3 regions of the Polycladomyces zharkentensis genome follow, and region 1 is predicted to be linked to each of the others. Evidence: predicted binding sites of a transcription regulator. Region 1 holds the regulator's gene; each other region holds the start of a gene.
The links. Region 1 encodes Rex, which represses fermentation and respiration genes when NADH is low (regulators of the CRP and FNR family bind a similar motif). Its sites were predicted from a motif close to TTGTGAAATATTTCACAA; they were not measured.

Region 1 (10,387 bases):
TCGGGTAAACATAAGGCGACACACACTTTCCCGGGAGTCCGACCGATGCTCAAGACAAAACAAAAGCCGCCGACCTCAAACGGTCGACGGCTTTTGATCTGCGGGAGACGATTACATCATCCCGTCCATGCCGCCCATGCCCGAGTTGTTGTTGTTGCCTTTTTCCTCTTCCGGTTTGTCGGCCACAACGGCTTCGGTGGTAAGCACCATCATGGCCACGGAAGCGGCATTTTGCAGCGCGGAACGGGTCACTTTGGCCGGGTCCACAACACCGGCTTTGATCATGTCGACCCACTCGCCGGTCAGGGCGTTGAATCCGATACCCACATCTTCTTTTTTCAGGCGTTCCACGATGATGGAACCTTCCAGACCGGCGTTGAAAGCGATTTGACGTACCGGCTCTTCCAGCGCACGTTTGATGATGTTGACACCGGTTTTTTCGTCGCCGGACGCTTCCACCGCTTCCACCGCGCGGATGGCGTTGACCAACGCGGTACCGCCGCCAGCCACGATCCCTTCTTCCACCGCGGCACGAGTAGCGTTGAGCGCGTCTTCGATGCGCAGTTTTTTCTCTTTCATTTCGGTTTCGGTTGCGGCACCCACTTTGATGACCGCTACGCCGCCAGCCAGTTTGGCCAGACGCTCTTGCAGTTTTTCTTTGTCAAATTCAGACGTGGTTTCTTCGATTTGTTGACGGATTTGTTTGATGCGGGATTCGATTTCCGCTTTGTCGCCATAACCGTCCACGATGATGGTTTCTTCTTTGGAGACGCGGACTTGACGCGCGCGACCCAGATAGCTGATGTTGGCGGTTTTGAGATCCAGACCCAGCTCTTCGGTGATGACTTGACCACCGGTGAGCGTGGCGATGTCTCCCAACATCGCTTTGCGGCGATCGCCGAAGCCAGGTGCTTTCACAGCCACAGCGGTGAAGGTTCCGCGCAGTTTGTTGACCACCAAGGTCGCCAAGGCTTCACCTTCCACATCTTCGGCGATGATGAGGAGCTGCTTACCTTGTTGCACCACTTTTTCAAGCAGCGGCAGAATGTCTTGGATGTTGGAGATTTTCTTGTCGGTGATCAGAATGTACGGTTCTTCCAGCACGGCTTCCATCTTGTCCGTATCCGTAATCATGTACGGAGAGATGTAGCCGCGGTCGAATTGCATCCCTTCCACCACTTCCAGTTCGGTGGTGAAACCTTTGGATTCTTCGACCGTGATCACGCCGTCTTTGCCCACTTTTTCCATCGCTTCCGCGATCAGTTGGCCCACTTCTTCATCGTTCGCGGAGATTGCAGCCACTTGCGCGATGGAGTCTCTGCCTTCGATCGGTTTCGCGATCTTTTTGATTTCATCCACGGCAGCGGCCACGGCTTTTTCGATCCCTTTGCGCAGGATCATCGGGTTGGCGCCGGCCGCCACGTTTTTCAAACCTTCACGGATGATGGCCTGGGCCAACACAGTAGCGGTGGTCGTACCATCACCGGCCACATCGTTGGTTTTGGTCGCCACTTCTTTCACCAGTTGGGCGCCCATGTTTTCAAACGGATCTTCCAGCTCGATTTCTTTCGCGATGGTCACACCATCGTTGGTGATGAGCGGAGAACCGAATTTTTTCTCCAGTACCACGTTACGTCCTTTCGGACCCAAGGTCACTTTCACAGCGTTCGCCAGCGCGTCCACACCGCGCAACATCGCACGACGCGCATCTTCACTGAACTTGATTTCTTTCGCCATGATTCGCTTCCCCCTCCTGTATGTAGGGTGGTTTTATTTTCAGAAGGATGTTGTCAAGCCGGTTTACTCTTCCACAATCGCCAAGATATCGTTTTCGCGCAGGATGAGATATTCTTTATCTCCCACTTTCACTTCGGTACCCGCGTATTTGGAGAAAATGACGCGGTCGCCTACTTTTACTTCCAGCGCGATTTTTTCGCCGTTTTCATAACGACCGGTACCCACAGCGATAACCTTACCTTCTTGCGGCTTCTCTTTCGCCGTTTCCGGCAACACGATGCCGCTGGCCGTTTTTTCTTCTTTTTCGATCGCTTCGATCACCACGCGATCGCCCAAGGGTTTGATCATGGGAAACACCCTCCTTCACGAGCGCATTTTGTCGGGGTTTGTTAGCACTCATCCAATCTGAGTGCTAACACCAATTATAATGATATGCATATGATCCTCATTTTGCAAGACCTCAATTGTAAAAAAATTGATTTTGAAACGGAAGCGGAGCCGTTGTAAACATCCCGAATCCGGGCACAAAAAAGCGGGTCGCCGGCGTGTATTTCCGCCACGCACCCGCTGAGGGCAGATCTGATCTCCGGTTTTTCAGACATGAAACGTGTTTGACACTCCACACGTCTGAAGACGTAGGATTCCCGGGTTGTTGGCATCCGCAGTCCGTTTCCGCTTGGGACAACACCCGGGTTCAGGGGAGGTCATCACCCCGTCCCATGCCGTTCTGCAGCAACGGTGCATGTACCGCATGGTCGGCGTACCTGCGACCAACGGAAGTGCCCGTGGTATTACCGGTACGCTGGTTCCGCTTGACTCACGATCATGGTTTTACCCAGTGGGAGTCTTCGCCATCGGAACCTCCTGCCATGACGTACAAAATCCGACTGCCAGCAGGATGAGCACACTTGATGAATACACCATGCCTGACTATCCCCGTGAAGGGGATAACGGGCAAAGCACATCCCGCCATTCAAATACCTCAAGGGTACTTCCTCTGGTCGCCGCGGGCTTTCTGACAGCCATTTCTGTAAACCGCCTCCCACCATTCTCGCGTTGTCCGACGTGCTCAACAGTGTGGTCGGAGAAATCATTTCCAAAGAGATGGTTATGCCGACGGCTCACCGTCACCGTTCTTTTCCTTTTCCACTTCTGCCTCCCGCTGCATCCGCCGGTACACCCACATACAGATGATCACGCTGATCTCATACAGCACAATCATCGGTAAGGCGATCAAAATGTTGGTGACGATATCGGGCGGCGAAATCAAAGTTGAGAACACCACCAGCGCCAAATAGGCAAACCGGCGGAATTTCTTCAATAATGCCGGTGTGATGACAGAGAGCCGCGTCAAAAACATGACCAAAATCGGCAGCTCAAACAAAAACGCGATCGGGAAGACGATGTTGAACATAAATCGGAAATAATCATACAACCCGTATGTCTCCTGGGCCCCCAACTCCTGCGTCAAATTGGCCGAGAACCCGATCACATAAGGAAAAATCACCTTGTAGGCGAAAAGCAAACCGCCAAAAAACAAAAGGATCGCGAGTGGAATGTAGCTGAGCGTCACTTGGCGTTCGCGCGGACGCAAACCGGGTTCGACAAATCTCCAAATGTGATATAGTGCAACGGGCAACGTAAAGATCACCGCGATGAGAAACGCCGATCCCATGTAGATGCGAAACGCCTCACCAGGTGAAAAGATATGAAACGAAATGTTGGCCGGAACGTCCTTTTTCACCCAATCGATAATCGGCCCCGCGTATAGAAACCCCACAACCAAAAAGATAAAAAAGAACACCAACACCCATATGATCCGTTTGCGCAATTCGGCCAGGTGCTCCGTCAACGGCTGAGTCTGATCATCCATCGTTGGTCAAACCTTCCCTTGTCGTATTCAACCGTTTGTCCACGATGTGATCCCCCATCACAGGTGGTCTGCGGATGAGGGTTCGCGATCTTCTTCGGGCGGAAACTTTTTCAGGAAATAGATCAGCGTCTGCAATTCCGTCGTCAAATCGATGTGGTGGATCCGTACATTGGGTGGTGCCGTCAGCCGGGCAGGCGTAAAGTTCAAGATCCCCCGAATGCCCGCGGCCACGATGCGGTCCGTGACTTGCTGGGCGGCATTGGCCGGTACCGTCAGGATCGCCACCTCGACGTTGTGCAGTTCCTTCACTTCCGAAAAACGATTGATCGAAAAAATCGGGATGCCGTCAATCTCCTTACCCACTTTGTTGGAATCGATATCGAATCCCGCCACGATCTTGGTATTGTGACTGCGGTAGAAATTGTACCGCAACAACGCCGTGCCCAGATGACCGACACCGACCAAGACCACGTTGGTCACTTCGTCCTGCTTGAGGAAATCCCGCAAAAACTGAAGCAGATAATTGACGTTGTACCCGTATCCCTTCTTTCCCAACTCTCCCAAATAAGAAAAATCACGTCGAATGGTTGCCGGGTCGATCTGCAAGGCTTCGCTCAGCTGGGCAGAAGACACACGTTGCTTCCCGATGGCATGCAACTTCTCCAAATATCGGTAATACAGGGGTAACCGTTTCGCGGTTACTTGGGGAATCTTCTGATCAGCCATTTTCGCCTCCATACCCGAACGGTCCGTTGAGACCGTGTATTCTCCATTAACCGGATCGTGCAATTTTCACAAAGTGTTGCTATCAACATCATACAACGGAGCCATTCCGCCTGCAAGATCAACACGCATGCAGGCCACCGTGCCCCAATGTGATAATATCCTCCCGCGTGATTTTCTCACCTGCCAGGATACGAGGCAAAAAGACGTCAAACGAAGTAAACGGATCGTGCAACACACATCCGGGAAGCCCCATCAACGGAATCCCACGATAGTAGGCGATCAACAACATCGAGCCGGGCAACATCGGGCTGCCGTAACTGACAATGTCGGCTCCCAGTTCGGCGATGGCACCCGGTGTGCGATCATCCGGGTCGACCGACATACCGCCGGTGACGAGAATCAAGTCTGCGCCCTGATCGGCAAACGCCCGGATTTGTTGGGCGATCATCTCCTTGTCGTCATCGGCAAACGTTTGCCCGATCACTTTGGAACCGTACCGTTCCACTTTGTCCCGTACGACCGGACCGAAGCGATCCTGAATCCGACCGTGGTACACCTCGCTTCCGGTCGTCACAACACCGACCCGGTGCGGACGGAAGGGCAACACCTCCAGCACGGGATGTTCCTGCCGACCGGCAATCGTCTCCACTTGCTTGATGCGGCTTTCCGGTACCACCAACGGGATCACGCGGGCGGCTGCCACCCGTTGACCCGCCCGGACCGGCGTGTGCGTTTTCAACGTGGACAGAACCACGTGTTCCACACGGTTGATCGCCGTCAACGTCGGGACATCCACCCGGAGCAAACCGTCAATCCGCGACACGATGTCCACTTTCCCCTCTTTCGGAGGGGTCAGCTCCAACACCTCGTCCGAGCGCATCGCAGCGCGGGCGATCCGATGCGCCGCATCATCTTCGTGCAATTCCCCTTCGGCCAGCTCCAAAACGTATACATGCTCTTTGCCGATGTTCAGCAATTTTTCGATATCCTCTTCACGAATGGTATGACCCTTGCGAAACAGCGGCCCCTTGAACTCACCCGGAACGACCGCCGTCAGATCATGTGCCAACACCAAACCGACCGCTTCTTGGGTTCGCACTTCTTTCAGCTTGCTCTTCATTTCCTCCCCCTCCTGTCTATTTTAACGGTAAATCCGCCCGGGTAGTCACAGATCACTTTCTTCGGCAAAATGCCACACCCGCTCCGGCGTGATGACAACATGCATCCGTTGATCGTGCGCTTCAGGAAACACGGTTGCCACCATCTGAAACGGATAAGCCACACCAATCCGGATCATGTCGGCTCCCGCCCCGGAGAAAAACCGGTCATAATAACCGCCCCCATAACCGAGGCGGTATCCCTTTTCGTCAAACCCAATCCCCGGCACCACAGCCAAGTCCACTGCGGCAGGTATCACGCCATGACCGGCCTTTGCCGGCGGTTCCAGGATTCCGTATGCCCCCTTGGTCAACGGGGTATCAGGATGGATCGCATACAGTTCCATCGTTTTCGATTTTGGGTCCGCCTTGGGCACCACCACGCGCTTCCCCGCTTGCCACGCAATCCGGATCGCAGCCCATGTATCCACTTCTTTCTGAAAGGGAAGGTAAAAAAAGACCGTACCAGCACGCCGAAACGTTTCCAGGTTTATCAGGGTTTCCGTGATGGCCCGCGACCACCGCTGCGTTTTCTCAGTGTCCATCGCCTGCCGCAACCGTAGCAGTCGTGATCGCAGCCGTTTTTTTGCTTCTTTTTGATCCACGGCGTCGCGCCTCCCGTCCTCAAACAGCATTTCTCCATTCACTCTACATTATTGTATCGAAAAGGGAGGCATCCTGCCTTCAAAACCAATATATCTTGTTCTCGGTCGGAACGGCTCTTTCAATCTTCGCTCTGTGTGGTTGATTGCGGAAACAGGATTGCTGAAATCGAGAAATCACCAGGGTGTGTCTGGTGAATAGCGTCCACAGTCCACATTGTTTTCCGGCTCATTTCGCCAGTGCCCTGCAGAGAAGCAGATGATGACTGCTCCTACCCTGTGACAGGACGCAGACAGCGTACGCTTTGCTTTGAGGTAAATACGCGATTTCAATTCTGTACTTCCGAGTCTTCAGTCAGACGGCCCCTTGCTTTACTCACCCGGAAACACGGCTTCCTTACAGAATAACCAGACACGCCCTGAAGATCGGCCATCAATTAACCTTTTCCCGTTCGACGTCCGTTTTATCCCATACACAAAAAAACTCTCAGGCGGTTCAGACTTGAATCCGCCTGAGAGGGTAACAAAATATCTTTATGGTATTCAGCCTCTCGATGCCAAGCCGCCTGATGAAGCCGCAGCCCGAGCAGGCACCGCGCTCAGCGCCGGTTGCGACTCCTTCTCCGACTCATCAGCAGCAATGCCGTGATACACCAAATCGAGACCTTGCTCTTCTTCCTCGGCGGACACCCGAACCCCCATCAATTTGTTGACCAACAAGCCCACGACAAAGGCGGATACAAATCCCCAAACCGAAGCCGCTGCCGCCCCTGTCAATTGCACGGTCAACAAGTGGGTCTGACCGGTGATCAGGAATCCTTCCTTCAGGTCAAACAAGCCGACGGCGATGGTCCCAAACACACCGTTAAATCCATGGACGGCCACGGCACCCACGGGATCGTCCACCTTCAGCTTATCCACCCATTCAGTGGCCAAGATCACGAGTATACCGGCTACCAACCCGATCACGACAGCAGTCGTCGCGGAGACGAAGGCGCATCCCGCCGTAATCGCCACCAAACCGGACAGAAACCCGTTGATGGCCATTCCTGGATCGGCCGTCTTCAGGCGCATGACACTGAACAGGATTGCCGACGCTCCACCGGCGGCCGCGGCGATGAACGTATTCAGCGCAATGTCCGCCAGCCGTCCATCCATCGCGTTCAAAGTGCTGCCCGCATTAAATCCGAACCATCCAAACCACAGAATAAACCCTCCGGCGGCCGCCAACGGGATGTTGCTTGGAGCGAAATCGCCTTCCCGGTCATAACGGTTGGCCCGCGGACCCAAGATCATGGCCAGCGCAAGGGCGGCAAACCCTCCCATCGCATGAATGGCCGCCGATCCGGCAAAATCTTTCATCCCCATTTGGGCCAGCCACCCGTCGGCCGACCAAATCCAGTGACCGGAAATGGGATACATCAAACCACAAACGGCAAGTACGATTACGATATATGAGGAAAACTTCACCCGTTCCGCCACAGCACCGGAAATGATGGATGCAACGGCGATGGCGAATCCGATTTGGAACAACACATAGGCTTCCATCGGCAGTCCTTCGGGACCGGCCGCACGGCCCGAACCGACGACACCGAAAACATCTTTTCCAAACATCAGATGAATCCCGATCACATAAAAAGCCAGTGCACCAAACGTCAGATCCACAACGATCTTCATCGTGGCATTGACTGCGTTTTTACCGCGAACAAACCCTGCTTCCAGCAAACTGAAGCCGCCCTCCATGAAAATCACCATGGCGGCCGCCATAACCACCCATACCGTATTCAGTCCCGCTGTCATACTCACTTTTATTTCCCCCGAGTCACATATTTTCTTAATAGAGAGTATAAATCATGATGTCATTTTTATCAACTGTTTATGTTAGATTAACTAACATATTGATATATGAAATGCTGACAAAAGTCTTCGGCTTCCTCTGATCGTACGGACATCCGATCCCGCACCTACGGATTGCCCTTTGGCCATCGCTCGGCTACACTGGTGATACGTGGGAAAGGTTGGGATTCAATCATGGTATTATTGCAAGCCAAAGGAATCGTAAAATCGTTCGGCGCCACTCCCGTTCTCAGGCAGGCTGATCTGATGATTCGCGAAAAAGAACGGATCGGTCTGATCGGTGTCAACGGCGCCGGCAAATCCACGCTGGTGAAGATCCTCATCGGCCAAATCCCGCCGGATTCCGGCGAGTTACATGTGGCCAAAAATGCCCGGATCGGGTATCTTGCTCAAGACGCGGGACTGGCAAGCGACCGGACCATGTGGGACGAGATGCTCTCCGTGTTTGAACACATAAGGGCTATGGAGCGGGAATTGCGCCGGATGGAGCAGGAGATGGGAAGTGCCGAGGTGTTGTCCAACCCGGTCCGATACCAACAGATCATGGACCAATACGCCGCCCTGCAAACCCGTTTTGAAGAAGCGGGGGGTTACGGTTATGAAGCGCGGATTCGCGGTGCGCTTCATGGTTTGGGGTTGGCGGATTTGCCCTGGACCGAAACGCGTTGCTCCGCTTTGAGCGGCGGGCAAAAAACTCGGTTGGCACTGGCCAAACTGCTTTTGGAAGAGCCGGATCTACTCATTCTGGATGAGCCGACCAACTATCTCGATATGAACGCCTTGGCCTGGTTGGAGCAAACGCTGTCCAGTTATCCCGGAGCCTTGTTGGTGATTTCCCACGACCGGTATTTTCTCGACCGGTTCGCCCAGACCATCTACGAGATTGAACAAGGCCGGACCACGAAATATACGGGCAATTATACCGCTTATGTCCGTCAGAAAGAAGCGATGTTGGCACAGTTGGAAAAAGTCTATGAGCAGCAACAGGAAGAGATCCGAAAGATGGAAGAATTCATCCGGCGCAACATCGCCCGCGCTTCCACAAGCAAACGGGCGCAAAGCCGGCAGAAGGCGTTGGAGAAAATGGAACGGATCGAGAAACCGTTCCGGTCGGACGCTGCGGCTGCCATCCGCTTCGAAACGTCCGTCACCAGCGGTCGACAAGTGTTGCAGGTGGAAAACCTGTGCATCGGATATGACCCCGCAACTCCGTTGGCCCAAAATCTCACCTTTCAACTGGAGCGCGGCGAACGCGTGGCCTTGCTCGGTCCGAACGGGACAGGGAAAACCACCCTGCTCAAAACCATCGCAGGCATGATTGCGCCGTTGGACGGACATGTTCGCACGGGTACCGGTGTCATACTGGACTTTTACGACCAGGAACAACAAGAACTCGATCCGTCATCCACCGTGCTGGATGAACTGTGGAATGCTCACCCTGAGCTGAACCTGACCCGGATACGCACTGTGTTGGGACAATTCCTCTTTCAGGGAGATGACGTGTACAAACGGGTCAAAGAGTTGAGCGGCGGGGAAAAGGCCCGGTTGTCCCTGGCCAAACGAATGCTCAACCGCGCCAACTTTCTTCTGATGGACGAACCGACCAACCATTTGGACATGCGAAGCAAAGAACGGTTGGAAGAAGCGTTGGCAGCATATACCGGGACTTTGCTGTTCGTCTCCCATGACCGGTACTTTATCAACCGACTGGCCACCCGCATTTTGGAACTGTCACCGAACGGCGTGCGATCCTATCCCGGTAACTATGACGATTACTTGGCGAAACGGATCGAAGAGACGTCTGAATCGGTACAAAACGATGTCAAACCGGCGGAAGCGCATCGGGAAGAAAACCGCAAAAAACGGCAGGAGGAACGCCGCCGTCAACAGATCATCGCCCGGTTGGAGCAAGAAATCGAGGAGCTGGAACAACAACGGGCCAATATCAACGAACAGCTGTGTCAACCCGATGTCTATACCGATCCGGAAGAGAGCCGACGCTTGCAGGAGGCGTTGGAACGGGTAGAAACAGAGCTGAATGAGAAAACGGAAAAGTGGGCAGAAATGGCGGAGTGAACAGGTGCGACAGGTTGCCGATCCGTTTACGGCGGACGGCAACCTGTCTTCTTGATCCGACGACTCCACCCTCACTGTCAATGATCATGTTTTGTGATCGATCCAATCAATATCATTCATTTCAAAAAATATAAAGAATATATTATCATCTATATCAAGGTTCATGACTCCTCAACCGATCAGCAGGTACGGAGATCTTGAAAATCCAGGATCGATCTCCTCCCTTATACACTGAACAAGTAGGAGGACTGTCAAAAGTGCAGCTCCATTCATCCATGCAACAAGATCGATTCGAAGCCCCACCATCCTCTTCGTATCGCTGGATGATTTTGGCGGTGGCGACTTGGGTACAAGCGACG
Region 2 (10,387 bases), on a different contig from region 1:
TTGCATCCAAATGCTGTCGGACGCCAGAGGGACAAAGCCCACCAGCGTCCGACATTCGCTCTCATCCCAACCCTGAAGAGCTTGGTTTCGCTTTTTTGCTATTTGGAAGCGGTGCTTAGAATACTTTTTTCAATACTTGTCCTAACACTTCTGCCGAATGATGCAGTTTTTCCAGTTCTTGCTCTTGCAAATTCAACTCGATCACTTCGCGTATGCCGGAACGATTCACAACGGCGGGTACACCGATATAAATATCCTTTAGCCCATATTCGCCACGGAGCAGGGTGGAAACAGTGAGCACTGAATTTTCATCGTTTAAGATGGCGCGAGTTAAACGGGCCAGTCCCATCGCAATTCCATAGTAGGTGGCTCCTTTGCGTTCAATGATATGGTAGGCTGCATCACGTACATTGACAAATATTTGATCCAACTCTTCCTGGTTCGGACCATTTCCTTCCCTTAAATAGTCCGAAATCGGACGGGTTCCAATATGGGCATGACTCCACACGGGCAATTCCGTATCCCCATGTTCCCCGATGATATAGGCATGTACATTCTGTGGATTCACTTGATACGCTTCACCGAGCAGATAGCGCAAGCGAGCCGTATCAAGGATGGTACCTGATCCAATCACACGATGAGCGGGCATCCCGGAATATTTCCATGTCGCATAAGAGAGGATATCAACCGGGTTTGTCGCAACCAAGAACAATCCATCAAAACCGCTTTTCATCACTTCGCTGATAATGGATTGAAAGATTTTCGCGTTTTTATCCACCAGATCGAGACGGGTTTCTCCGGGCTGCTGGTTGGCACCGGCAGTGATCACCACAAGATCCGCATCTTGACAATCGTGATAATCCCCGGCCCAGATGCGCATCGGCGAACCAAATGGCAAGGCGTGATTCAGATCCATCGCGTCCCCTTCCGCTTTTTTCTTGTTAATGTCAATCAACACCAATTCGTTGGCCAAACCTTGGTTCAGTACCGCATATGCGTAGCTCGATCCAACAAAACCGGTTCCGATTAAGGCGATTTTGGTCCCTTTCGACACTTTCATCAGGGGACAACTCCTTTCGTTCTTCATATGATTGGGCTGACTTTGACTTTCCACCATACCTCACAGGAGAAAGCGGAAAACATAGGCCAATAGATAGGTAAAGCTACAGGTGATGAACAGGAAAGCCAAACTGTATTTCAAAGTGAAGCGGAACAGACTGGATTCATTACCGGATTGACCAACTGCTGCCGTAGCGATCGCCACCGATTGCGGACTGAGTAATTTCCCCATCACCCCCCCACTGGTATTGGCGGCGACGAGCAAGGCCGGCGATGTCCCAATCTGTTGCGCCGTCACCAGTTGCAGGTGAGCAAACAGAGCGTTGTTGGCGACAACCGAACCGGTCAGAAATACCCCGATCCAACCCAGAACAGGTGAGAAGAATGGGAATAACTTGCCGGTTTTCGACAAAGCCAAGCCCAAGGTAGACGAAATGCCCGAGTAGTTGGCAAGATAAGCAAAAGCGAGTACGAATCCGATGGTGACAATGGGTTTCCACAGTTCAAGCAATGTTTCTTTGATCAATTGCCATGTTGTTCTCATGTCAACGCGGAACAAGAGAAGTGTCAGGATGACGGAGATCAGGATCGCTGTGCCTGTCGAAGACAGCCAGTCCAGTTTGAATACCGCATCATATGGTGTCAGCTCCTTGGCAATCGGTGGAGCAATCAACACATGTTGATGAAGTCCGGGAATTTTCACCTTGGTTACAAGAAATTCCAAAGGACCTCCTGGTTCGAATAAATGTTTAAAAGCTTTGCTGCTCCAAATGCTGACTATGATCGTCAAGATGTAAAACGGAGACCATGCTTTGATGACCTGTCCCATTGTCAGACGCTTGGAGCGGACAGGTTGTACACCATTGTCAAGATGGAAGATGTTTTTCGGTTTCCAGAACTTCGAAAACAGCGTCAGAGCACCCATGCTGATGAGAGAGGAAGTAATGTTGGCCAACTCGGGTCCGATCAAAGTGACGGTCAGGTATTGTGTCACTGCATACGATCCACCGACAACGAGCAGAGCGGGAAATACTTCTCTGACCCCGCGAAATCCATCCAAAATCCAAATCATCAAAAACGGCACGAGAAAGGAAATAATAGGTAATTGAATCCCCAGAATGTTAGACAACACGATTTTATCGATACCGGAGACTTGACCGGCCACAATGACCGGAATCCCCATTGCCCCAAAAGCTCCGGATGCGGCGTTGGCAATCAGGCAAAGCGAAGCTGCTTGCAATGGTTGAAAGCCCAGTTCGACGAGCAATGCGGCAGAGATGGCAATCGGAACCCCAAATCCCGCCGCGCCTTCGAGAAATGCGTTAAACGAAAATCCAATCAGCAAAAGTTGCAACCGTTGATCGTCGGTGATTGAGATGATGCTGGATCGAATCACATCGAAATTCCCCGTTTTTACCGTGATTTTATACAGTAAGACAGCTGTAACGACGATCCAGGCGATTGGCCACAAACTGTAGGCAAAACCAAAACCGACAGCTCCCAGCGTCATGGAAAACGGCATGCGGTAAACGAAGACAGCAATCACAAAGGCGATGAGCATTGTATAGAAAGCGGCGATATATCCTTTTAGACGCAAGATTGTTAAAGATATCACAAAGAAGACGATCGGAATGGCAGATACGAATGCTGACAGCCATAACTGGCGAAGAGGATCATAGGTTTGTGTCCACATGTCCATAGGGAACACCCCTTAGAGTAGAGCGAAGAATGAGCTCATCCATTCACTGCGATGTTGTATTGGTCGGTTTCATTATACTCCCCGTCGTAAATAAATGGAATGAACAATTTGTGAATGATTTCACTTAAAGTCATGATAGATAATACGGAAAATTCAATTAACAGCATTGATTCCTCATAAATAAAGGGGTTGTGCGAGGTTGGATGAAAAGGACGGGACGGATATTTTGTGATTAAATGAACAAATTGGTTCGTGTGCATGAAGCGCTGGCACATTCAAAATGACATCGGTACCTTTCCCACAAGAGTTTGGCTTGATCCGGTGTGCCCCGGTTTGCACAAGAATAAGGACCCTTTCAGGGTCCGCTTGTCGGGATGATGGTGGGATTACAGATATTCGATTCATCCTAATAATCCAGGTGACCACCTGGACACAGACGGTGTCGAAACACCCAATACGTCCAAGCTTGGTACGCCAAGACAAACGGTAACACAAAAACAGTGATGATCGTCATCACGCGCAACGAATAGGGTCCCGATGCAGCATTGTAGATCGTGAGACTCCAGTGGGGGTTGAGCGAGCTGATCATGACGCGCGGAAACAGATGGAGAAAAACCGTGACCGATGAGAAAACGATTGTCAGGCTGGTCATTAAAAACGCCCATCCGTCGCGTTTGGCGTAAATGAAAAAGGGCACCGACAATAAGGTCATGGCAGCCAGCACAGGCACTCCACCGGGGTCGATGCCGGTTTTGCTGAACAGGTCAGTATTGTAGAAACTTAAGATGGCAAACAGGAACATTACCAGACTGGTGAGCGCCCCGATTCTCCTGGCGGTTTCCCGTGCCCTTTCCTGCATCTCGCCTGATGTGCGAAGGGAGATGTACAGCGCCCCGCTTAACGTTGAAAGCAGCAGCAAACTGAACCCGCCCATGATGGTGAATGGCGTAATCAGGCTCCAGAAAGTACCGACATAGTTCATGTTGGCGTCGATGGGCACACCACGTATAAAGTTGGCGATCGCTACACCCCACAAAAAAGGCGGCAGCACACTTCCCGTAAACAGAAGCCAGTCCCAGGTGGTACGCCAACGCGGGTTACTGATTTTACTGCGAAACTCAAAAGCCACTGCACGCACAATCAGCGCCACCAATAGCAGGAAAACATCATCGGTACCAACGGCTCAATGCGCCGGTACAGCCACACACGGATCTGCCGGAGGATACGAAAGGTCAAGTCGTGTGAGAAATATCGTTCAGCGTAACGGAACACGGCACGGGACAACCCAAAAAATCGAACCCCTACAATGGGCATCCACAGCAACAAAATGGTGGCAGGGTGAAGAGCAGCTTTGGCAATCAGGTAACCGGAGGTTGCCATCAGCCCAATGTTTGTTCCTACAGTACAAAAGCGAAGCAGGATTGACAGGGTAAAGCGCCAGGGAAATGGCCGTTGGAATTGAAACAAACGGACGATCACCCTCCAGAGCGACAACTGTATTTGTCTATTTTTCGGTGTTATCCCCTGTATCACCGGTCTGCTCACGCTTCTTCACCTCCTGCATATGCGGTGCGTAATCGCCGATACATTCCCTGAACAGCCATCAGTTCCGTGTGGCTCCCTTGTTCAACAATCTTTCCGCCTTCCATTACAACGATCCCGATCCGCCCTCTTCACCGTGCTCAAACGATGAGCAACCACAATCACCGTACGCCCCGCAAGAAGCCGCGCGATCCCTTCCTGCATCGTACATTCGGTTTGCGGGTCAAGGTGGGCGGTAGGTTCATCGAGCAGCACCAGCGGAGCGTCCTTGAGCAAAGCCCGTGCCACCGCCAATCTTTGGATCTGCCCCCCGCTTAAACCGTATCCGCCTTCGCCCAAGGGAGTGTTGTACCCTTGGGGTAAAGAGACAATCCAATCATGTGCCCTTGCCGTACGCGCAGCCGAAATAATCTCCTCCGTGGAAGCGTTGGGACGAGCCAGCAAATTATCCATAACGGTGCCGGCAAAGAGATGCGTGTGTTGACGTAAAACCGCCATTCGTCTTCGCCATTCCTTGATCGGCCAGTCGCTTAACGCTTGACCATTGATACGGATCTCCCCAGCCGTTGGGCGCAAAAAACCCTGCAATAGGGTCGAGGAGGGTGCTTTTGCCCGCTCCACTGGGCCCGACCAGCGCCAGTGTTTCACCAGGGTGAACAGTTAGATTGATATCATGTAATATTGGCGGTAATCCGGGATCATATGAAAAAGTGACATTGACGAATTCAATTGTGAACGGATCATTCCGCGATCTAGGATGGTTTGGTATCCGTGGTGCCTTCTTTGGCCCGTGTTCGGGTTGCAAATCCCTGTGGAGATCTTCATCAGCAGATACACGACTTACACGCACATCCTTTTGGAGCTTCCAACCATCCTGTACCAGGCCGGGCGGGTTGGCTTCGAGAATCTCGAATATTCTTCCGGCGGCCGTCACTCCGTTGAGACCTGCGTGAAACTCACTGCCCCCAGTGCCCGGAGGGGCTGAAAAAATTCAGGTGTCAACAACAGGATCAAAAAAGCGGTGAAAAAGGGCATACGATCAGAAACCAAGCGTAAGCCGAGGGTAACGGCGACAACCGCCGTGCTCAGTGTGGCGAATAATTCCAGTAAAAACGAAGACAAAAAAGCAATTCGAAGGGTACGCATCGTCGCCAGTCGATAGGCTTCACTGGCTCTGCCCATCCACTCTGCCCGAGCTCGACTGCGTCCGAAAATCTTCAGCGTGGTCAAGCCCTCCAGGACATCAAGAAACCGTGCAGCAAGCAAGCTCAATTGTTGCCATTGACGTGCGCTGGCCGATTCCGCCGCTTTGCCGATCAAAATCATAAAGAATACGATCAATGGTGCTGCCACCGCAAGAATGAACGCCGTTAAACTGTCGCGTGTCAGCAAGAAACCGAAAATGGCCAACGGCATCAATGCCGACAGTGCCATTTGCGGAAGATATCGGGATAAAAAGCTTTCCAACTGTTCAATCCCGGTCATCGCCGTGTTGACCAACTCGCCCCGTTGCTCTTGGGCTGCCCAAATTGGCCCAAGACGCAACAGATGTGCGATCAGCCGGCGACGCAAATCCGTTTTCACGCGCACGGCCAGATGCGCGGCGACCGCCTGATCCAGCCAAGTGAGAACGCCGCGGGTGGTGATGAGCCCGAATAAGATCCAAAGCCAGGGACTGACCTGATGCAATGGAGTGTGCTCCAAGAACACAGCGTTGACAACGTGGGCCAGATAATAGGCCTGAAGGATCAACAGCATTCCGTTTGTCAACCCCACTCCCACGGTGACGGCCAGAAGCACGCGAACCACCCGCATCTGTTGTACAAGTCGTTTGATATGTATACGAATTTCCTTCAATTGTCGAAGCCCCTCCACCCGCCGAATCAACGGCGGCAGAATCATCATTGGCCCTACTGATCATTTTGCCGTTCAAACAGTGGTCATATACCATGAGGATTTTCCATTGGGACTTCAAGTAATTTGTTGTGTCTTTTGTGCCATCGGAGTTGTGATACCAATTTGTCATGATACGAGTCAAGTGATAAAACGTTTACCGTAATGCTGACTTTCTGTGAACACTCCTTTTTTGTGAAATTTATCACAATCACTTCGATCCATATGGCTTATGCTAATTGAGACAGACAACATTCCATTTCGCGTTGGGAGTGTGAAACCTTCATAGAAATCGGACCGGCATCATGACATCGGGTTTGCAGGGGTGTCATCTGGACATCGAGATTCATGGCAACACGTTTAGTAATGAAAGTATCAAGCGAAAAGGGGGATTCGCTTCGTGAATTATGTCATTCGCGGCAACAACCTTGAAGTGACGGAAGCTTTGCGGAATTTTATCGAAAAAAAGATCAGCCGTCTGGAAAAGTATTTTGACACCCCGCCTTCCGCCGATGCGCACATCGCCCTCAGCGTGATCCACGATGATCACAAGGTGGAAGTGACGATTCCCCTTCAAGGCGTGCTGGTTCGCGCCGAGGAAAAAAGCGCCGACATGTATACTTCGATCGATCTGGTCGTGGAAAAATTGGAGCGCCAGATCCGGAAGTACAAAACCAGGATCAACCGCAAACCCCGTCAGGAGGGAAGCCTCCGTTCGCAGCTTGTTGAAAACGGAAACACCTCCACCGCTTTGGTGGATGATGAAGAAGAACCCGTTGTGGTTCGCACAAAGCGTTTTCACCTGAAACCGATGGATGTGGAAGAAGCCATCATGCAAATGGAACTGCTCGGACACCACTTCTTTGTGTTCTCCAATGCAGAGACGGATGAAGTGAACGTGGTATATCGCAGAAAAGACGGGCGTTACGGTTTAATCGAACCCGAGTGAGGTGCAAATAGAGGGTAATTTGGTTTCAGAATTTATGTGGCTGACACAGCGTTACTGCTCTAGCTAGGATGAATTCACGCGAGAATGTGAGAAGGAGGAAGGAAAGTATGTTTTGTCATCAATGCGAGCAGACACCAATGGGTGGATGTAAAATCATCGGAGTTTGTGGAAAAAACGAAGTGATCGCCAGTTTGCAAGATATTTTGGTTTTTGGGTTAAAAGGAATCGCTGCATATCGTACACATGCTTATCAGCTTGGATATACGGACCCGTTTGTAGATGCTACCACACATGAAGCACTTTATATGACACTGACCAATTCCAACTTTAATGAGCAAGAGCATTTTGAGATGGCGATGAAAGTTGGGCAAGCAGCGATCCGGGTTATGGAATTGCTGGATCGAGCTCATACAGAACGCTTTGGGATTCCACAGCCCGTTCGTGTTAGTCAAAATAAGATAGAAGGAAAAGCAATTTTGGTAACAGGGCACAATTTGCTTGCACTTGAAAAATTATTGGAGCAAACGATGGATAAAGGGATCAACATATATACACATTCAGAAATGTTACCGGCACATGGTTATCCTAAACTGAAAAAGTATCCTCATTTGAAAGGGAACATCGGAAAATCATGGTTTGATCAAAGGAGGCTTTTTGAAAGGTTCCCAGGCGCGATTTTGGCAACAACGAACTGTGTCATGCCCATTAAAGGTACGTATGCAGACCGCTTCTTCTCTTATGATGTAGCTGGGCTTGAAGGAGTACAAAAAATTGAAAATGATGATTTTACACCATTGATCAAGCGTGCTTTAGAGCTTCCGGAAGTGAATATAGAGTCTGATCAAGAACTCGTTACAGGCTTCCACCATGAGACCGTGCTAGGAATGGCACCGGAAGTGATCCAGGCTGTGAAAAATGGAAAAATTAAGCGCTTCTTTGTCATTGCAGGTTGTGACGCTCCGGGGAAAGGTGGTGAATATTATCGGAAATTAGCCACATCCTTGCCACCAGAAACGGTTATTCTAACCACTTCTTGCGGCAAGTTCCGCTTTAACGATGTAGATTACGGAGTAGTACCAGGTACGGATATTCCACGCTATATTGATTTGGGGCAATGCAATAATTCGATTTCCACTGTGAAGATTGCGGCTGCACTAGCTGAAGCATTTGGATGTGAGGTAAACGAACTGCCAGTCAGTATCGTGTTATCTTGGTTTGAGCAAAAAGCGGTTGCCATCCTATTGGGGTTGTTCAGCCTGGGTATTCAAGATATCCGTATTGGACCAAAAGCTCCTGAGTTTATTTCACCAGGTGTGTTGCAAGTATTGCAAGAGAGATTCGGCTTAAAATTGATTGGTGATGTACAAACAGATATGCAAGCCATGTTAACGGAGAGCTCAGCACATCTGACCATCTCATCTTAAAAGGGAGCGCTACAGGATTTGGCCGTTTATAAAGAGCGAGCGGGAAAACCCAGCCCTTTAGGGTTGGGATGAAAGCGAGCGTCGGACGCGGGAGGGCCTCAGCTCTCGCAAGTCCGACAGAATTTTAGCACAATCGAGCCTAGAAGTACGAAAACACTTAAAATACTATGCGAGCGCAAACTCAATAAACTAACATTACCCAGGCTTGGACGAAGCCATCGTGGATGGATGTGGGTTGCCACGCCAGATGAAGCGAGAAGGCCTCTGGTGCTTTAGCCGTGCGGAGCAAGTCACGTTTGGTTTCATACAGAAGGATGTGGCCGAGAAGGCCAAGGGCTCTTGACAATGTTGGATCTCACTTGGTGCAAGTGGGATCTTATATTTTTACATCAGTATCCTCACAAATGTAGGCCATCGTGTGATGGGAAACACAGTGGACACCTTGGAAGGCAGAGTGTATGGGGAAAAGGGAGACCTAGGACGAAACAGGCGGTTCATCATGAACAGGGAGAATAGGCATTGCTGACAGTGCCTTGTTTGCTTGGTACTGGGTTGATCCATTCTTAAACCTGATTCATCCCTGTTGTGATGTTTGTCATAATACGAAAACACAAATTCAGTTACCATAACATCAAGCTACAGCATCAAACGAAACGGACCAGGAGGAAAGAACATGAATGATATGCCTTTTCATTGCGGCCAGAGGGTCGGAGAGGACATTCCTTTGTGTCCTGCTCTGACCCGACTGAAGCAAGAACATATTCCGTTAAGGGAACAAATGGAGCAATTGTATCAATCGGCAGAAGGAGTCGGAGACGATACTCACATTGCAGACTGGCAAGGTGCATTGCATGAATTGAGGGAGAAAGCCGTTCGTTTTGAGCGGGAATTGCACGCTCATTCTGAACGGGAAGAAAAGTATTTATTTCCGATGATGGCTTCATACATCGGCAGGGAATCAGGACCACTGATGGTAATGGAATATGAGCATCAAAAAGGAAAGGAATATCTGCAAACCTTTATCGCAAAGATTGATCAGGCGACCGCGCCCGTTGATACAGAAAAGGCAAAGAAAATCGGCTTATTTATGATTCAAGCCTACAATATCTTGTCACAGCACTTTATGAAAGAAGAAAATGTTTTGTTCCCCATGGCAGAACAGTTGCTTTCGTCTGAAGAAAAAGATCTTCTGGCGAAAAAAATGCAAACCGTATAGTCTTTGAAGAATTTTATGGTCTGTTTTCCTGCCATGATTGCCACCGAAACAGAGTGAAGAATCCATGAAGAACCAAGCCAAAAAAAACAAAAGGTGGTTTCTCCTTGAAGCAGCGAAGAAACCACTTATTTTTTTTGAAATACTGCACTTAGATAACGCTTAAATAGACATGCAAACAGGCTCAGATGAGGTGTCCATACCCCCCTTGTCCACGCACGGACATTGGACATGATGGTGATGAAGCTTTTCTAACCGAGCCCAATCCAACATTTTGCGTGTATACATTGATACAATGCTTATTTTGCATGTGTCTCGCCTTTCCCGGCGTAAGGCAGTCGTTCACCGGTGAGCGACCAGCCGGTTTTTGGACCGAGGATGAACCAGCCAAGCATGAGAGCGCCAATTGCAAAAATGGTGTCAACGATCACCCGCAGCCATACGAAGTTGTGAATGATCCCCCGCGACATGAATTCAGCCGAACGTGCATACCACATACCGTGTTCCACGCTTGCCCATGTCTGCATCAGACCAATCGGGAGCAGACTGAGCAGTACCATCAGCGCCAGTCCGATATTGATGGCCCAGAACGAGAAAGCGAGAGCCTT
Region 3 (10,387 bases), on a different contig from region 1:
CCTTAATAATTTCTTTTCCATCCAGAAATACAGCACCAGATTTTGCAGCAAGTATTCGAGCCATTGCTTTCAAAACAGTCGATTTACCGCAACCATTCGGTCCAATAATCGCCGTGATTTTATTATCAGGGATGTTTAAGTTTAAATTTTTTACGATATCATGGTCTCCATAGGCTATTCTTAAATTCTCGGTAAAAAGCCTGGACATGATTTTTCCCCCTGTTTCCCTTTGCTCACAAATTAAAAAGGGACAACGTATGTATATGTTCCAAAACGATCACCAATATTTTCCTTATCCATCAATCCCTCAACTTCCCCAACAACAGGAATGAAAGTGATTATCAGTTTCGATTTTATTGAAAAACCAACACCGCGTCAATGGGATGGTTGAATGACAGATTTTTTCAAAAGTGAAGGATTTTTTAACCAAAGTCTTGAACAAAGGGGATTTAGTGAAATAAGTGAAAACATATCCTCAAGTAACCATAACCATTCCCCAATTGAATTCTTTTTTCTTGTGCTCGAATTATCCAAGGCGGCATATTCAAACCTCCCTGCTCCCTCTTTAAAATCATTTGAAGAGTACTTGTGGACAATTCCTGTTTATTTATTTGTCATTTCGGAGGAAATCCAAGACCGTCGCCAATGGGAAGATGACCTATGTGCAACGGCAACAACCATGATGAAATTTTTCGAACACCTTTTTGTGAAATTAATCACATTCGCCTCATCTAATACAATATATAATTTAGATAGCAAGATGCTGTAGATATCGGTGTTTCAGGAGTAAAATTAGGTGTAAAAAATTGGGCTAAGAGAGGTTGTTATGTGAATATGTTCACAAAAAAGAGGTCTCGATTGCTGAAAAAGGGGGAAGCAAATTGGCATACGCAATTCAGGATGTAACCAAAAAGCATGACAAGGAAGTCAAGGTCATACCATTATTGATCACGCTGAGCATCGGTGTTGTCATCTGGTTTTTGCCGACTCCTTCAGGAGTAACGGAACAAGCTTGGCATCTGCTTGCCATCTTTATTGCGACCATTGTCGGTCTGATTATCAAACCCCTTCCCATGGGATCCGTGGCAATTCTCGCCATTATGGCGACAGGTCTCACGAAAACATTGAGCATCGATGATGCACTGAGCGGTTTCCAAAACTCCACGATTTGGCTCATAGTCATCGCTTTCTTTATTTCCCGAGGCTTTATTAAAACCGGCCTTGGCACAAGGATTGCCTATCTGTTTGTAAAAAAGTTCGGCAAAAAAACGTTGGGCCTTTCCTATTCGCTGTTGGCAAGCGACCTCATATTGGCCCCGGCAATGCCGAGCAATACAGCACGAGCCGGCGGCATTATCTTCCCGATTATCCGTTCTCTTTCTGAAACATTTGGCTCCCGCCCCGGGGATGGGACAGAAAGGAAAATTGGCGCTTTCTTAACAAAAGTCGCCTTTCAAGGTGATATGGTTACAAGCGCCATGTTTATGACTGCAATGGCAGCAAACCCCCTGGCAGCAAATCTTGCCAAAGATATATTAAAAACCGATATTTCTTGGACGAGTTGGGCAGCGGCTGCTCTTGTACCGGGGCTGGTGAGTCTGATATTGATTCCATTGGTTCTTTACAAACTGTATCCACCAGAAATTAAAGAAACCAAAGGTGCAACGGAATTGGCGACACAAAAATTGAAAGAATTGGGTCCGCTGAAACGGTCTGAAAAGAGTATGATCGCTGTCTTTCTATTGATCTTGTTTCTCTGGATTTTCGGCGAAAAGGGTTTGCCGATCTTGGGGGAAATTGGCGCAACAACCACTGCCTTTATTGGTCTTTCAGCCCTACTGCTTACCCAAGTTCTCACATGGTCAGACATTAAAAAAGAAGAGAATGCCTGGGACACGTTAACATGGTTTTCTGCACTGGTCATGATGGCGACCCACTTGGATAAACTCGGCTTGATTTCTTGGTTTAGCAATCGCATGAAAGATTCCGTAAGCGATATGGCTTGGGTATGGGGACTCGTCATCCTGGCAGTCGTCTACTTCTACAGTCACTATTTCTTCGCCAGCGCCACGGCCCACGTCAGTGCCATGTATTCCTCGTTCTTGGCCGTCATCACGGCTGCGGGGGCTCCGGGAATGCTCGCGGCTTTGATTCTTGCATATTTTAGCAATTTGTATGGTTGTATCACGCACTATGGAAGTGGTCCGGCACCCGTCTTTTTCGGCTCAGGTTACATTACGCAAGGCAAATGGTGGTCCCTTGGGTTAATCCTCTCTGTCATGCACATCGTGGTTTGGTTTGTGATCGGCGGCTTATGGTGGAAAGTACTCGGTCTTTGGTGAAAAGGAGATGAAGCCAGATGCTTTCGCGGTGCTGCAACGCAAAAATCAAAGTGGAGTTCCATGAGGAGTATGATTATTGCAGCGATGATGATTATCCGTTAAAAGTACCATATTTGGTTTGTACGAAATGCGGAAAGCGATACGTTCCCCAGTATACAGCGGAGGAGCAGAAAGAATTACTCGAAGAGAATTACCCGAATCAATGTGCACTCTGATTTGTCAGGAGGGCTTTCAATGAGAGAGATATCAACGGAATTGATCACCCGCACCGTTCGTGATTTATGTATTCAGGCCGCTTGTGACCTACCAAAGGATGTAGAAGAACTTCTTCAGAAAGCGTTGGAGAAAGAAACATCACAATTTGGAAAATATAGCTTGGACAAGATTCTGAAAAACGTAACCTTATCTCGAGAAGAACAGGCGCCAATGTGTCAAGATACCGGCATGACTGTCATTTTCGTTGAAGTGGGGCAAGAGGTGCATATTGTAGGTGAAAATCTGACAGAGGCGATCAACGAAGGCGTTCGGCAAGGGTATACAGAGGGATATTTGCGTAAATCCGTTGTGGAAGATCCTGTATTTCATCGAAACAATACCGGTGACAATACACCGGCTGTCATTCATACCGAAATCGTTCCTGGTGATCAAATTCGGATTCAAGTGTTGCCAAAAGGGGCGGGCAGTGAAAATATGGGGGCACTCAAAATGTGCAAACCTGCCGAAGGATTGGAAGGGATTAAGGAATTTGTCATCAAGACCATAACCGAAGCAGGAGGAAATCCCTGCCCGCCGGTGATTGTCGGTATTGGGATCGGCGGTACGATAGACAAATGTACGTTACTTGCCAAAAAGGCACTGACTCGAAAAGCTGGAGAGCCCCATCCGAATCCAGAATACGCCAAATTGGAACAAGAGCTTCTTGAAGAAATCAATAAACTGGGAATTGGTCCTCAAGGATTCGGGGGACAAGTGACTGCGTTAGCGGTTCATATAGAAACCTATCCCACCCATATCGCGATGATGCCAGTTTGCGTGACACTCAATTGCCATGCGGCACGACATAAAGAAGCTATTCTCTAAAGAGGTGTACAAAATGGCTGCTATCAAAAAAATTACGACTCCCCTAACATATGACCAAGTAAAGGGATTGAAGGCGGGCGATCAGGTCACGATTACAGGTGTAATTTTTACAGCACGGGATGCGGCTCACAAAATTTTGGTGGAAAATCTGAAAGCCGGCAATTCGCTGCCGGTCGATTTCAAGGATCAAATCATTTATTACGCTGGACCGACGCCCGCCAAACCAGGAAAAGTAATCGGATCCTGTGGACCTACCACCAGCAGTCGCATGGATGCCTATACACCAACCTTGCTTGGACAAGGGCTTCGAGGCATGATTGGCAAAGGCCCGCGTAGCAAAGAAGTCATCGAATCCATGAAAAATAATGGTGCGGTTTATTTCGCGGCTATTGGAGGTGCAGCAGCCCTCATTGCCAATTCAATTAAAAAAGTCGAGATCGTCGCCTATCCTGAATTGGGACCAGAAGCCATCCGCCGGATGGAGGTAGTGGACTATCCTTGCATTGTCGCCATCGACGCTGAAGGGAACAACCTTTACGAGTTGGGCGTGAAACAACACCGAGCGGCCGATTAAGTCCATTCAATTCTGGGAGGCGATCCGAATGCTTAGTTTCGATATAGTGATTGTTGGCGCCGGAGGCGCAGGGATGATGGCAGCGCTCGCAGCCAGTGAAGGTAACGATTTGAAAGTAGCGGTGCTCAGCAAAATTTACCCTACCCGTTCTCATACAGGAGCGGCTCAAGGAGGCATTAATGCTGCTCTGGGGAATCGGGACTCGTCAGACACCGTGGAAAAGCATTTTAGAGATACGGTGAAAGGCAGTGACTTTCTGGCCGATCAAGATGCGGTCGAATTTTTCACTTCAAACATGCCCAATATTATCAATGAACTTGATTACTACGGCGTTCCTTTTTCCCGGGACGAGAACGGGCGCGTGGCTCAACGTCCATTTGGTGGAGCATCCAGTCCAAGAACTTGTTATTCCGCGGATAAAACGGGACATGTTATTCTCCATACACTTTATGAACAATGCTTGAAAAATAACGTGAAATTTTTTGATGAGTGGTTCCTTTTATCCCTGGCGGTAGAAGATGGAAAGTTAGATGGCCTGGTAGCCATGGATATTCGAAGTGGTGAAATTTATCCTATTCAGGCCAAATCGGTGGTTATAGCCACAGGAGGATTCGGGAGAATTTACTGGAATCGAACGACAAATGCCATCAATATGACAGGTGACGGTACAGCCGCTTGTTTTGATGTGGGAATTCCATTGAAGGATCCTGAGTTTGTGCAATTTCATCCGACCGGATTGGCCTCGACTGGCATCCTCTTGTCAGAAGCATGCCGGGGGGAAGGCGGTTATTTGTTGAATAAAGACGGGGAGAGATTTATGGCACGCTACGCCCCGGAGAAAATGGAACTTGCACCGCGCGATTTGGTCTCAAGAGCCATTGAAACGGAAATTAAAGAAGGCCGAGGTTTTGGTGAAGGAATTGGGGCATATGTTCTTATGGACTTAAGACACCTTGGAGAGAAAAAAATCTTAAAACGCCTTCCTCAAGTGAGAGAATTGGCTTTGGATTTCGAAGGTGTGGATCTGATCAAAGAACCTGTGCCCATTCGTCCGAGCTGTCATTATATGATGGGCGGGATCCACGTAACGGATTATAAGACATGTCGCACACCGATTGAAGGAATCCATGCTGCGGGAGAATGTTCATGTATTTCCATCCATGGCGCAAACCGTTTGGGAGGAAATTCAGTAGCGGATGTAGTTTTGTTTGGTAAGTTTGCTGGTTTGGGCGCCAGGGAAACCGCCAAACAACGTTCCTTTGGCTCAGGTAGGAAAGTGAGAAAAGAGGCAGATAAGTGGATCAAAACTTTTGAGTACATGCGCAAGAAACCGAAAGGAAACAATTTAATTACCATTCGTAACAAGATGGCGGAAACGATGTGGAACAATGTAGGCATTTTCCGCACCGAAAAGGAAATGGTAGAAGCTTTGGAGACAATCAATCAACTATTGGAAGATTACAAAGATGCCTACATCGGGGATTCTTCTGTTCGATACAATATGGCATTTATTAACTACGTAGAAATCGGCAATCTTCTAAAACTGGCGAAGGCAGTCACGATCGGAGCCATTCACAGAAAAGAAAGCAGAGGATCTCATTCCAGAGGAGATTATCCAAAACGCGATGATAAAAATTACCTAAAACATACTTTAATTTATAATAATGGGGATCATTATACACTTGATTATTTGCCAGTAAAGATTACAAAATATCAACCCGAGGAGAGAAAGTACTGATGGAAAAAGTGATCTGCCGAATCAAACGATATGATGGTGTGAAGGAATGGTACCAGGAATATGATCTTCCCTATGAAAAAGGAAAAACTATTCTCTGGGCACTGACAAAAATCAGGGAAGAATTGGATCCTACGTTGACCTTTTCTTCTGGTTGCCGTCATGCGATTTGCGGCAGTTGCGCTGTAAGAGTAAACGGGAATGCATTCTTGGCGTGCAAAACTTCTTTAGATCATCTTCTTTCAACATTTGAAACCCACCGATTGACTTTTGAACCGCTCAACAATTTTAAAGTCATAAGAGACCTGGTCGTTGATTGGAAACCCAAATTCGAGAAAATGAAAGAAGTAAAACCATGGTTGATTCCGTCCAAAGACGGTGATAAATCGAACGGTTTCCGTCAATCGGCAAAAGATTTCCATAAAATCTCATCCCCTACCGATTGTATCTTATGTGGGGTTTGTGCTTCTGAATGCAATCAACTTTCCTTGAACCAAGATGAATACCTCGATCCGTTTATCCTGAACAAAGCATATCGTTTTGCGGTGGATTCTCGCGATGCCGCTCCTGAGGAGCATATCCGACCAATATTAGAAAATGGTTTATGGAAATGTTTTCACTGCATGCAATGTGTATCGAAATGCCCAAAAGAAATCGATCTTGCGAGTGAAAACGCATATTTAAGGCAGGCGACCATGAATATGGGTGAGCGAGCCAATAAAGGTGCGCGTCATGCGTACGCTTTCGTTGAAGATGTCAAGAACAAAGGCCGCTTAAATGAGGTAACACTTCCTTTGAAGACCGAAGGATTTATTAACACAATGAGCCGCATACCATTTGCTTTTCGCCTGATAAAAAAAGGAAAAATCAATCCGTTCCACTTGCCGAAGGCGGTAGAGGGAATTCAGGAGGTAAGAAAAATTTACGAGTTTGCGCAGGGAGAGAAAGAGTCATGAGATATGGATTTTTTCCAGGTTGTACGTTAGAGTCCGCTGCCAAAGAACTCATGCTTTCTACAAAAAAAGTAGCATCTGCGTTAGGTATTGAACTGGTGGAATTGAAAGGATGGACCTGTTGCGGAGCCAGCCATATTCAGGATGTGGACGATTTCTTGGCTACTTCAATAAATGCTCGTAACATCGCTTTGGCCGAACAACTTAATGCTCCTTTACTAACCGTATGTAATACCTGTACGCTGATGTTACGAACCGCCAAACAGAAGTTGGATCAGAATGACGAACTCAAAGCCAAGGTCAATCAAGGGCTTGATAAAATAGGTTTGCAGTACAAGGGTACAATCGAGGTTACTCACTTTTTGTGGGTGCTCATAAAGGATTATGGACTCAGCAGGCTAAAGAAGAAAGTAAAACGTCCGCTTGAGGGGCTAAAAATCGCCAACTTTTACGGCTGCCACATTCTTCAGCCCCCCCATATCATGGGATTTGAAAATCATTTAAATCCAAAGGCAATGGAAATGGTGGCAGAGGTGTTGGGCGCAGAAAGCGTGGAGTTTGATCAGCGTCTTGCCTGTTGTGGCTTTCATGCCGTTTTCCCCGCTGAAAAAGAAGTGATGAAATTGACAGGGATCAACTGCTTATCTTCTAAAAAGGCGGGAGCAGATTGTATCGTTACCCCATGTCCTTTATGCCAAATGCAACTGGATATGTATCAACCTGATGCACAAAAAGACGTTCGTGAGGATATCACTATACCGGTTCTTCATTTGCCACAATTAGTTGGTTTGGCATTAGGTTTTGAGCCAAACGAACTGGGAATTCAACGGCATATCGTCGATGCAATTCCCCTCTTAAAGAAGAGACTTGTATTAGTATAGCTCAAGTTGAATGCATGTGTTGCATGTGGCCGTTTACCAAAAGCGACACAGTTTGTATATGTGAACCGTGATAAAGAAGACATAAAGACAATTTTATTTGGTATCAACGAGTGATCCAAAGTAACGGTTAAGTGGCATAACTTAATTGAAAGGCCAGATCTACGTCTTCAGGATCTGACCTTTCAATTAAGTTCCACTCGTACCCGTCTCGTTCTAGCCAGTTCGGCAGATGTTGAACTGGTTCTCCACTGAGACCGTTCGTCCTTTTCCGTGGATACCCGGACATAGACGGCGTATTTCGCGCTCAACGTCCTCCGTTTGGAAATAGCTTGATATTACCTATTCTGACGGAATATATAGCCGTTTTCAATCGTGGGTGGAACCATCCGGACACCACCACAGACGATAACTTCACTTCCCGCCTCGAGAAAACGCCCTGGACAGGCTCACTGATTTTACGTTAAAAATCGCCATCCCCAATAATACTATCGCACTCATCACGATGACATATTCCATGGTGGTGATCCCCGCCGATTCCCCAACACCCTTGAAAATATGCCGGATAAGGCACTCCAAAATCCCCTCAATAAATCCCTCCGAAAGGATAAAATTTCTATGCGCGTTCTATATTACACCAATTCTCGGCTTGTTTTAATAGACAAATAGTAATATTACGCAAATGTTTTGTAGGATTTTCTCATCTTGTTCCGAAATAACCAGTTTGGAGTCCGATTTTCCCTGGAATATGCTTCTCTTGTTTTGTATTATTACAGCGCTGTATCCCTTAAACGAAAACAATACTCCATCTGCCTCTTATATTGGAAATTCCTCTGGGGGCTCCCCTGCAAAAGAAAAAGCACCTCGGCGAAATTTGAAGGGCTGTGAGGGATGATTTGTTCTCTCTCTGGGACAAGTCCTTTTTACCATCACTGGCTGATTTCCGGTGGTTCAATGTCTCCATCATTGTTATATTTATAACTTTTCCGAAATAAACATGGGTGAATAAGAAGATTATAAAGGAGTGGAATTATGATTCTCTCTAAATTTGTAGATAAACTTCCCATTCCCCCTGTTTTAAAACCTTGTCGGAAAGATCCATTTCATACTTATTATAAAGTGAATATGACGGAATTTAAGCAATCTCTCCATAGTGAGTTAAATGATACAACGGTTTGGGGCTATGAAGGCAGCTATCCAGGCCCTACCATTGAGGTGGAAAGCGGAGAAAAAGTGTTCATTAAATGGATCAACAATCTTCCCGCAAAGCATCTTTTGCCGGTAGACTATACGGTACATGGCGCTCATATGGATGTACCAGAAGTTAGAACGGTGGTACATGTACACGGAGCTAGCGTTGAACCTGAAAGCGATGGCTATCCGGAGGCTTGGTTTACAAAGGGATTCAAACAAGTCGGTCCATATTATACAAAGAAAGTATATCGATATGATAATTACATGCGAGCCTGCACTCTCTGGTACCACGACCATGCACTTGGTATCACAAGACTCAATGTTTATGCAGGCCTCGCAGGATTTTACCTTATAAGAGATCAACAGGAACGCTTATTGAATTTGCCATGCGGTCCATATGAAATCCCTCTTATGATACAAGACAAATCTTTTAATAAAGATGGTTCTCTTTTTTACCCGAAGCAGCCAGAAAAACCAATCCCGCAATTAGAAACATCGATTGTTCCTGAATTTATAGGGAATACCAATCTGGTGAATGGCAAAGTATGGCCCTATTTAAAAGTGGAACCCCGTAAATATCGATTTAGGTTGCTGAATGCATCGAACACCCGTTTCTACAGGCTCAAGCTCGACTCGGGACAATTTTTTTATCAAATCGGAACCGATGGAGGGTTGATGGAATATCCGATTGGAGTCAAAGAAATTATGTTGGCTCCTGCAGAAAGAGCAGATGTCATCATTGATTTTACCAACCTTGAGGGAAAGAATATTATCATGACAAATGATGCCCCTGCTCCTTTTCCCGGCGGCGCTTCTCCAAATCCAAATACGGTTGGTACAGTGATGCAATTTAGAGTAACTCTTCCTCTTTCAAGTATTGATACAAGTGTGATACCGTCTTATCTGGGGTCTCTTCCCAAACTGAGAGAACAATCAGCTTCAAAGATCAGATATTTAACATTAGATGATATAACCGATCAGTACGGCCGTGAATGGATGTTATTAGATGGTAAAAGATGGGATGCCCCTATAACAGAAAATCCAAAATTGGGATCAACCGAAATATGGTATCTCATCAACTTAACTACAGATACTCATCCTATTCATATTCACTTAGTTGATTTCCAAATACTTGACCGAAGAGCTTTCGATGTGGAACGATTTAAAAAGGAGAGAGTCATCCATTACACTGGCCCTTCGATCCCTCCTGAACCACAAGAAAGAGGATGGAAAGACACAGTAAGAGCTAATCCTAACCAGGTAACTCGAATTATTATGAGATTTGGTCCTTATACAGGTTTGTATGTGTGGCACTGTCATATTTTGGAGCATGAGGATTATGAAATGATGAGACCGTTTGTGGTGATCCGATAACGAACACCACGACGATCGCCAGAGCAAATACGACTATAAGCGGCACGCAGCGCACCAAACATTCACAGAGTAGAGATCCTCACTCACCCCTACCATAGGGCTCAAACCTCTTTGTTATACAGAAATCCCTTGTATAAACGGCGTTTTAAGCCTATACAGGGATACCGCAAGCAATTTAGACGTCACTTAAAGAAACCCACCCATTGCCTTACAACCTGGACGGGTTCTTTTTTATTTCTTTTTATATCCAGCTATTT

Region 2: a site for Rex is predicted at 2,867-2,884, ahead of JQC72_RS05000 (lactate permease LctP family transporter). Genes of this name have one in related genera too.
Region 3: a site for Rex is predicted at 827-844, ahead of JQC72_RS12105 (anion permease). Genes of this name have one in related genera too.

The regions. Positions count from the first base shown of each region.
Region 1 is NZ_JAFHAP010000009.1:159,204-169,590, reverse strand. It holds gene groL (chaperonin GroEL) at 112-1,737, opposite strand; gene groES (co-chaperone GroES) at 1,801-2,085, opposite strand; gene tatC (twin-arginine translocase subunit TatC) at 2,846-3,610, opposite strand; gene JQC72_RS11190 (redox-sensing transcriptional repressor Rex) at 3,668-4,336, opposite strand; gene JQC72_RS11185 (molybdopterin-binding protein) at 4,455-5,456, opposite strand; gene JQC72_RS11180 (5-formyltetrahydrofolate cyclo-ligase) at 5,502-6,098, opposite strand; gene JQC72_RS11175 (ammonium transporter) at 6,639-7,895, opposite strand; gene JQC72_RS11170 (ABC-F family ATP-binding cassette domain-containing protein) at 8,127-10,028, shown strand; gene JQC72_RS11165 (MFS transporter) at 10,286-10,387, shown strand, end outside.
Region 2 is NZ_JAFHAP010000005.1:101,787-112,173, forward strand. It holds gene JQC72_RS04995 (L-lactate dehydrogenase) at 116-1,060, opposite strand; gene JQC72_RS05000 (lactate permease LctP family transporter) at 1,121-2,758, opposite strand; gene cydB (cytochrome d ubiquinol oxidase subunit II) at 3,165-3,896, opposite strand; gene JQC72_RS05010 (hypothetical protein) at 3,899-4,303, opposite strand; gene JQC72_RS05015 (ATP-binding cassette domain-containing protein) at 4,385-4,876, opposite strand; partial or broken gene JQC72_RS16795 (hypothetical protein) at 4,911-5,234, opposite strand; gene JQC72_RS05020 (ABC transporter ATP-binding protein/permease) at 5,231-6,202, opposite strand; gene hpf (ribosome hibernation-promoting factor, HPF/YfiA family) at 6,594-7,142, shown strand; gene hcp (hydroxylamine reductase) at 7,250-8,566, shown strand; gene JQC72_RS05035 (hemerythrin domain-containing protein) at 9,240-9,782, shown strand; gene JQC72_RS16430 (cbb3-type cytochrome c oxidase subunit I) at 10,079-10,387, opposite strand, start outside.
Region 3 is NZ_JAFHAP010000010.1:157,785-168,171, forward strand. It holds gene JQC72_RS12095 (ABC transporter ATP-binding protein) at 1-208, opposite strand, end outside; gene JQC72_RS12100 (hypothetical protein) at 392-769, shown strand; gene JQC72_RS12105 (anion permease) at 894-2,342, shown strand; gene JQC72_RS12110 (fumarate hydratase) at 2,577-3,422, shown strand; gene JQC72_RS12115 (Fe-S-containing hydro-lyase) at 3,436-3,996, shown strand; gene JQC72_RS12120 (FAD-binding protein) at 4,025-5,734, shown strand; gene JQC72_RS12125 (succinate dehydrogenase/fumarate reductase iron-sulfur subunit) at 5,734-6,687, shown strand; gene JQC72_RS12130 (CoB--CoM heterodisulfide reductase iron-sulfur subunit B family protein) at 6,684-7,565, shown strand; gene JQC72_RS12135 (multicopper oxidase family protein) at 8,595-10,130, shown strand.